One region of the Streptococcus vulneris genome, then DNA from elsewhere that is predicted to be linked to it. Evidence: riboswitches for the same ligand, from Rfam matches in the RefSeq annotation. Region 1 holds a riboswitch; the other holds the start of a gene.
What was found. Region 1 has a riboswitch for thiamine pyrophosphate ahead of KUA57_RS08285 (ECF transporter S component). Riboswitches for the same ligand answer to the same signal wherever they lie in the genome.
Positions count from the first base shown of each region.

Region 2: linked by a shared signal. The riboswitch ahead of KUA57_RS02315 (thiamine-binding protein) and the one ahead of KUA57_RS08285 (ECF transporter S component) in region 1 are both predicted to bind thiamine pyrophosphate.

Region 1 covers NZ_JAHUZC010000012.1:50,948-55,380, forward strand. The annotation lists gene KUA57_RS08280 (ATP-binding cassette domain-containing protein) at 1-1,368, opposite strand, end outside; gene KUA57_RS08285 (ECF transporter S component) at 1,369-1,929, opposite strand; TPP riboswitch at 2,089-2,177, opposite strand; gene thiE (thiamine phosphate synthase) at 2,387-3,016, opposite strand; gene thiM (hydroxyethylthiazole kinase) at 3,018-3,800, opposite strand; gene KUA57_RS08300 (TenA family protein) at 4,032-4,433, opposite strand, start outside.
Region 2 covers NZ_JAHUZC010000002.1:59,148-63,580, forward strand. The annotation lists gene polA (DNA polymerase I) at 1-2,438, shown strand, start outside; TPP riboswitch at 2,541-2,643, shown strand; gene KUA57_RS02315 (thiamine-binding protein) at 2,712-3,002, shown strand; gene KUA57_RS02320 (ABC transporter permease) at 2,965-3,723, shown strand; gene KUA57_RS02325 (ABC transporter substrate-binding protein) at 3,763-4,433, shown strand, end outside.

The sequences.
Region 1 (4,433 bases):
GGTATTGCTACTCTGAGATGTGAGTGGTTTGGTAATTGTCACTTCTTTCACATGACTGAGACCTTGACTAGTCATCTCAATCCAATAATCAACCACAGATATCAAGGGATCTAAACGATGGCTAATGATCAAAAAACTTCTTCCTTGATTTCTGTCCTCCACAATCCACTGACAAAAATAATGGCAGGCTCTATCATCCAAACCAGCAAAAGGTTCATCTAGCAAAATCACGGAAGCTTTACTGGTCAAGATGGTCAAGAGCTGAAGAATCTTTTGCTGGCCACCACTTAATTGATAGGGACTCTTATCGAGTGCCTGCTCCAAATCAAAATATTGTAAAGCTTTAAAAATCCGCTGATTTCTTTCAGAATCAGGTCCATCTAATTGAAGTTCCTCTCGCAGACTGACTCTGATAAACTGCTTCTCAGCTTCCTGAACAACACCCGTCAGGTCACGATACAAACTCTTTTTCTTTTTCAGGACTGTCCCCCTCCAAGTAATTCGTCCTTTATACTTTTGAAATTGAAGAATAGACCGAAAGAGGGTTGATTTCCCGACACCATTATCACCCAAAATACAGGAAATTCCTTTATAGAATGTGAAATCCGCAATCGAAAAGAGGGGGCGCTTATCCAGCTCACAAGTCGTTCCATCCATATGGAATAGTTCTGGACTAGAAGCAACTTCCTTTGAAGCAACCTGTGTCGTCTCAGAGGTAGGGATTTTAAATACTTCCCTTAGTTGACCATCTCTTAGCTCCACCATATGGTCGATATAGGCTTCATAGTCCGTTAAATCATGGTCGCACAAAATAACTGTCTTCCCATCAGAGACCAACTCTTTTAGAATCTCCAATATCTCTATCCTACTCTTGCGGTCAATGGAAGAGAAGGGCTCATCCAAGAGATAGACCCTAGGATTCATAGCAAAGAGAACTGCCAGTGCAGCCTTTTGCTTTTCTCCACCTGATAAGTGATGGATGGGACGGTGCAAGATAGCCTTGCAGCGACATTGCTGGACAACCTCTGCTATTTTAGAAGCAATTTCCTGAACGGGATGCCCAATATTTTCCAAGGTAAAAACCAGCTCCTCAAACAAGTTCTCCATGGTAAATTGATGATTGGGATTTTGAAAGAGAATACCAATCATCTGGACACGTTCGATAATAGAAAGTTGACTGACCTCCCTCCCATTTATCAGGACTTGACCGCTATAGGGAAGAGAACTGACTTGGGCAATCATTTGAAAGAGGCTAGATTTTCCTGAACCACTGCTCCCAACTAACAAGGTAAAGGCTTGCGCATGAAAAGTAAAATCAAGTGGCTCAGAGAAGATTGGGGACTGAATCGCTCGTAGTTCCAGACCCATCTATGCCTTGCCTCCAGCTGCAAACTGATGATAGAGTTTGACAATAGCACGAACCAAGATGGTACAGAAGAAAAAGACGGAAATAAAACGTACTACAAGCAAGGAAAGGACAAAAGGAAGGGAGAAGGCGTAGTAACCTAACTTAATGTATTCATAGACAAAGCTAACAAGCGTAATTCCAATACTATTGGCAGTTAGAGAGAGCCAACTTTCATAGCGATTCTTGGTTACGATAAAACCAAGTTCACTTCCCAAACCTTGAACCAAGCCAGACAAAAGGGCACCTAGACCGAATTGGCTACCATAAAGGACTTCAGCAAGCGCAGCTAGCACTTCTCCAATCGTTGCGCTTCCCACTCTTGGAACAAAGATGGCCGCAATGGGCGCAGCCATACACCAGAGACCAAAGAGGATTTCATTGGCAAAGGCCTGCAAGCCAAGAGGGGCTAAAATCAGAGTGAGGACATCAAACAGATAGCCGGATCCTACAAAAACGCCACCAAAAAAGATAGACAAGAAAGCAAGTAAAATAACATCTTTTAACTGCCATTTTTTCAACATAAAAAACTCCTTTTTTAAAGAAAAGTGGGGTATTCAAGGTGAGCTACCGAAAGGCTTAACGTCCAGCCTATCCTCTTTTGATAAACAAAAAAACTCCAATTACAATCAAGAATTAGAGTTTAGCTTACAAGATTAGACAGTTCTTTTCGACATACGAAAAAAAACCATTTCACATTTCCCTTCGCCAGTCTTAACTGTATCAGGTTCAATGGGTATCATCTCAGCCTAAAGCACCCCAAATGTCTTTATTATTTAATTATATAAATATTATAACAAACGATTTATTCTAGTTCAAGAAATTGAACTGGAAATACAGCCTTGTACTCAAAAAGACAGCAGATCTTTCTTTTGCAAAAACCAAATGTCTTGTTTGATAGATTAGCTATTTAAACTGAATCAGGACATATCTTTTTAGAAAAGGAAAACTTCCACTTACTTAGAATCCAAGGATCGATACCTATTGTTCACTCATTTCCCGAACAGTTTTTTCTATATTTTTTGCATACGATATTGCTGAAATGATTGAAACACCGTCAACATTGGTCTTCATAATGTCTTTAATATGTTTCGTCTGTATCCCACCAATTGCAACTAAGGGCATTTGTGGCAATAGTTTTCTCATCAATTTAAGACCTTCATAACCTATAGCACCACCAGCATCATCCTTTGACTGGGTATCAAATACAGGACCAACACCAACATAATCTACATATTCAACTTTTGATTGTTGAAATTCTTTCTCGTTTTTTATAGAAAGACCAATTATTTTATCTGGCATCAATTTTCTAATTTCATCAACTCCAAGGTCATCTTGTCCTACATGTACGCCATCAGCGTCAATTTCCATTGCCAAATCAATATCATCATTAACAATAAACGGCACATTGTATTTTTTACAAAGATCCTGTAGTTTAATTGCTAATTCGACTTTTTCTTTACCTTCTAAGGCTCCCTCACCTTTTTCACGAAATTGAAATAAGGTTATACCACCTTTTAAGGCCTCCTCAACGACTCTATATAGATCTTTTCCTTGGCAAGTAGTCGTCCCACAAATAAAATATAGTTTTAGTAATTCTTTATGAAACATCTTACTTCACTCTTTTGAATTCCTTTACATCTTCGTCTGTAATCTCGTATAAGGCATTTATAAATTCAACTTTAAATGTTCCAGGAAGATGTCCATTTGGACGTTTTTCTGCCATTTCTCCAGCGATATTGTAAACCAACATTGCTGTTTCTAATGATTTCAATTCTTGACCTTTTTCTAGTCCGATAAAGCTTGCTACTACAGCACCTAATAAACATCCAGTTCCAATAACTTTTGGCATCATGGCACTACCATTATGAATCGTTACCACTTCTCCATTTACCGCAATGGCATCCACTTCACCTGTTACTATTATAGGAATATTGAACTTCTTATTTGCTGCTAGAGCAATTTCATCAATATTATCTACGCCCGCACTATCTACTCCTTTAGATGCCACATTTATTCCTACTAAAGAGGCAATCTCGCCAGCATTTCCTCTAATCGCTGCTAGTTTGTAATTGTTGATTAGATCATCTGCTACTTTTTTTCTATATTCTCCTGCTCCACAGGCTACAGGATCTAAAACTGCTGGGACATTATATTTCTCTGCAATTTTCAGAGCAGCTTGGTATAATTTCCAATTTTCATCTGTCAATGTTCCTATGTTTATTAATAAACCTCCAGCATACTTTAACAAATCCTCTAAATCTGCAGGAAACTCACTCATAGCTGGTGATGCACCCAGTGCTACTAATCCATTTGCTGTGAAATTTTTTACTACATCATTGGTTATGCAAATGACCAAAGGTGCTTTTTCTTTTAATAATTTTAAACTTGTCATATTGAAATCCTTCCTTTTCACTTTATACGATCTATTGATTTCAATTTATCTCTATCTTTCGTTAAGAAATTTTTTTTACATTGAATGATTTATGCTCGATGAAAATCAAAGAGCAAACTAGGAAGCTAGCCGCAGGCTGTACTTGAGTACGGCAAGGTGAAGCTGACGTGGTTTGAATTTGATTTTCGAAGAGAATTACCTCATCAAATTTGTCAATATCCTAAACTTTCTCTAGGCGTCATAACCAATATCAAAAAAGGCTAATTCTAAAGCGACCGCTTGATTCCAGCGTTGCTGAAGTTCTGTCAAACCTTCTCGATCTTGTCCGACACGATTGAGTTCGTCAACCAGAAATTGAACCCACTCTGCAAAGAAAGGACCTCTGTGGAGGTTGATCCATTCCGAATGAATATAGGCTTCAGGTAGAGCCAAATCTTTAGAACCCCAGTCTAAATAGAGACCTTCTGCAATGACTAGCATGACCAAAAGATGAGCATAATCTGATGATGACACAGCAGAATACATAAGCTGCTGAAAGGCTTTTGTTACAGGATGCAAGGTCACTTCCAGATAGTCATGCTCTGCTACTTTTAACTCCATGAAAGCCTTTTGGAAATAACCGTCTTCATCTGC
Region 2 (4,433 bases), on a different contig from region 1:
GTAAGACGACCTTCCGTACAGAGATGTATGCGGACTATAAGGGTGGTCGGGCTAAGACTCCTGATGAGTTTCGTGAGCAATTTCCCTTCATTCGTGAGTTGCTGGATCATATGGGGATTCGTCATTATGAGTTGGCTCAGTATGAGGCGGATGACATCATTGGGACGCTGGATAAACTAGCTGAGCAGGATGGTTTTGATATTACCATTGTCAGTGGGGACAAGGACTTGATTCAGCTGACGGATGAGCATACGGTGGTTGAGATTTCCAAGAAAGGTGTGGCTGAGTTTGAGGCCTTTACGCCAGAATATCTTATGGAAAAGATGGGCATCACACCGACTCAGTTTATCGATCTCAAGGCGCTCATGGGTGATAAGTCGGATAATATCCCTGGGGTGACCAAAATCGGTGAAAAGACGGGTATCAAGCTCTTGCTGGAGCATGGTTCGCTTGAGGGGATTTATGAAAATATTGATGGGATGAAGGCTTCTAAGATGAAGGAAAATCTCATCCATGATAAGGAACAGGCCTTTTTGTCGAAAACACTGGCGACCATTGATACCAAGGCACCGATTGAGATTGGTTTGGATGATTTGGTCTATAGTGGTCCAGATGTGGAAAATCTTGGGAAATTCTACGATGAGATGGGCTTCAAACAGCTCAAGCAGGCTTTAAATGTGTCGTCAGCTGATGTGACTGAGAGTTTGGACTTTACTATTGTTGACCAAGTCTGTCAAGACATGCTGAATGAAGAATCTATCTTCCATTTTGAGCTTTTTGGTGAGAATTACCATACGGATGATTTGGTTGGATTTGCCTGGTCTTGTGGGGATAAGCTCTATGCTACAGATAAACTTGAACTTTTGCAAGAGCCTATTTTCAAGGATTTTTTAGAAAAAACACATCTGAGAGTTTATGATTTTAAAAAGGCCAAAGTTCTCTTGAATCGTTTTGGTGTAGATTTACAGGCGCCTGCTTTTGATAGCCGTTTGGCTAAATACCTCCTTTCGACTGTGGAGGACAATGAAATTGCGACTATTGCTAGTCTTTATGGTCAGACTTACTTGGTCGATGATGAGACCTTCTACGGTAAGGGTGTCAAGAGAGCCATTCCTGCACGTGAGAAATTCTTGGAGCATTTAGCTCGTAAGCTTGCAGTTTTGGTCGAAACAGAGCCTATTTTGCTTGAAAAACTCAGCGAAAATGGGCAATTAGAGCTTCTTTATGATATGGAGCAACCTCTGGCTTTTGTCCTTGCCAAGATGGAAATTGCTGGGATTACGGTCAAGAAAGAGACCTTGCTTGAGATGCAGGCTGAAAATGAGCTTGTCATTGAAAAACTGACTCAGGAGATTTATGAACTGGCTGGTGAGGAGTTTAATATTAACTCGCCTAAGCAGTTGGGCGTGCTTCTCTTTGAAAAATTGGGACTTCCTCTAGAATACACTAAGAAAACCAAGACAGGTTACTCGACAGCGGTGGATGTCTTGGAGCGTCTAGCTCCTATTGCACCGATTGTTAAGAAAATCCTGGATTACCGTCAGATTGCCAAGATTCAATCTACTTATGTGATTGGCTTGCAGGACTGGATTTTGGCTGATGGCAAGATTCATACTCGCTATGTGCAGGATTTGACCCAGACTGGGCGTCTGTCTAGTGTGGATCCAAACTTGCAAAATATTCCTGTGCGATTGGAACAAGGCCGTCTCATTCGTAAGGCTTTTGTGCCTGAGTGGGAGGATAGTGTACTTCTCAGCTCCGACTATTCACAGATTGAATTGCGTGTTTTGGCGCATATTTCTAAAGACGAGCACTTGATTAAGGCTTTTCAAGAGGGGGCAGATATCCATACTTCGACAGCCATGCGGGTCTTTGGCATTGAGCATCCTGAGGATGTGACTCCAAACGACCGTCGCAATGCCAAGGCAGTCAACTTTGGAGTGGTTTACGGGATTTCCGACTTTGGCTTGTCTAATAATTTGGGCATTAGCCGTAAGGAGGCCAAGGCTTACATTGATACCTACTTTGAACGTTTCCCAGGTATTAAAAACTATATGGATGAAGTGGTGCGTGAGGCGCGTGATAAGGGCTATGTAGAGACCCTCTTCAAGCGTCGTCGTGAGTTGCCGGATATCAATTCGCGTAACTTTAACATTCGTGGTTTTGCTGAGAGAACTGCCATTAACTCACCTATCCAGGGTTCGGCAGCAGATATTCTCAAGATTGCCATGATTCAGCTAGATAAAGCCTTGGTTGCAGGTGGTTATCAGACTAAGATGCTGTTGCAAGTGCACGATGAAATCGTCCTTGAAGTGCCTAAATCGGAACTAGCAGAGATGAAAAAATTGGTCAAACAAACCATGGAAGAAGCCATCCAACTCAGTGTTCCCCTCATCGCAGATGAAAATGAAGGTGCAACCTGGTACGAGGCTAAATAAAAAAGCTATATAGAGTTTGAAGCATTTGTTTTCAAACTCTTTTTCATGTTTTTCTGTAAGCAGTTTCCTTGACATTTTTTTTGTTTTACGCTATCATATGTCCATATAATATATGGGAGTCTGTGTACAGTCTGAGAGGAAGTGTTAAACTTCGACCGCACCTGATCTGGGTAATGCCAGCGTAGGGAACGATACTTAGTCTAATCTTGACCTTTTCCATATATGGTAAAGGTTTTTCTTTTTGTCAAAGGAAAACGAGAAGAGGAGGTTCTTATGAAAGCAAGCATAGCCTTGCAAGTTTTACCCTTGGCACAGGGAATTGATCGGATTGCTGTTATTGATCAGGTCATTGCTTATCTGCAAGCTCAAGAAGTAACTATGGTGGTGACACCATTTGAAACGGTCTTGGAAGGGGAGTTTGATGAGCTCATGCGCATTCTCAAAGAAGCGCTAGAGGTAGCAGGGCAAGAGGCAGACAATGTCTTTGCCAATGTTAAAATAAATGTAGGAGAGATATTAAGTATTGATGAGAAACTTGAAAAGTATACTGAGACGACACATTAGTCTATTGGGCTTTCTAGGAGTCTTGTCAATCTGGCAGCTAGCAGGTTTGCTTAAACTTCTCCCCAAGTTTATCCTGCCGACACCTCTTGAAATTCTCCAGGCCTTTGTTCGTGATAGAGAATTTCTCTGGCACCATAGCTGGGCGACCTTGAGAGTGGCTTTGCTGGGGTTGGTTCTGGGAGTTTTGATTGCCTGTCTCATGGCTGTGCTTATGGATAGTTTGACTTGGCTTAACGATCTGATTTACCCTATGATGGTGGTTGTTCAGACCATTCCGACCATTGCCATAGCTCCTATCCTGGTCTTGTGGCTCGGTTATGGGATTTTACCCAAGATTGTCTTGATTATCTTGACGACTACTTTTCCTATCATCGTTAGCATTTTGGACGGTTTTAGGCATTGTGACAAGGATATGCTGACCTTGTTTAGTCTGATGCGGGCCAAACCTTGGCAAATTCTGTGGCATTTTAAAATCCCAGTCAGCCTGCCTTACTTTTATGCAGGTCTGAGGGTCAGTGTCTCCTACGCCTTCATCACAACAGTGGTATCTGAGTGGTTGGGAGGCTTTGAAGGACTAGGTGTCTACATGATTCAGTCCAAGAAACTGTTTCAGTATGATACCATGTTTGCTATTATTATTCTGGTATCGATTATCAGTCTTCTTGGTATGAAGTTGGTCGATATTAGTGAAAAATATGTTATTAAATGGAAACGTTCATAAGAAAAAGGATGTTTCTGAAAAAGAAAAGAGGAAATTGAAATGAAGAAAACATGGAAAGTGTTTTTAACGCTTGTGACAGCTCTTGTAGCTGTTGTGCTTGTTGCCTGTGGTCAAGGAACTGCTTCTAAGGACAATAAGGAAGCAGAACTCAAGAAGATTGACTTTATCCTAGACTGGACGCCAAATACCAACCACACAGGGCTTTATGTTGCTAAGGAAAAAGGTTATTTCAAAGAAGCTGGAGTGGATGTTGATTTGAAATTGCCACCAGAAGAAAGTTCTTCTGACTTGGTTATCAATGGTAAGGCACCGTTTGCAGTCTATTTCCAAGATTATATGGCTAAAAAATTGGAAAAAGGAGCAGGAATTACTGCCGTTGCAGCTATCGTAGAACACAATACATCAGGAATCATTTCTCGTAAATCTGACAATGTAGCTAGTCCAAAAGACTTGGTTGGTAAGAAATACGGAACTTGGAATGACCCAACTGAACTTGCTATGTTGAAGACCTTGGTAGAATCACAAGGTGGAGACTTTGAGAAGGTCGAAAAAGTACCAAACAACGATTCAAACTCAATCACACCGATTGCCAATGGAGTTTTTGACACTGCTTGGATTTACTACGGTTGGGATGGTATCCTTGCAAAATCTCAAGGAGTAGAGGCTAACTTCATGTACTTGAAAGACTACGTCAAGGAGTTTGACTACTA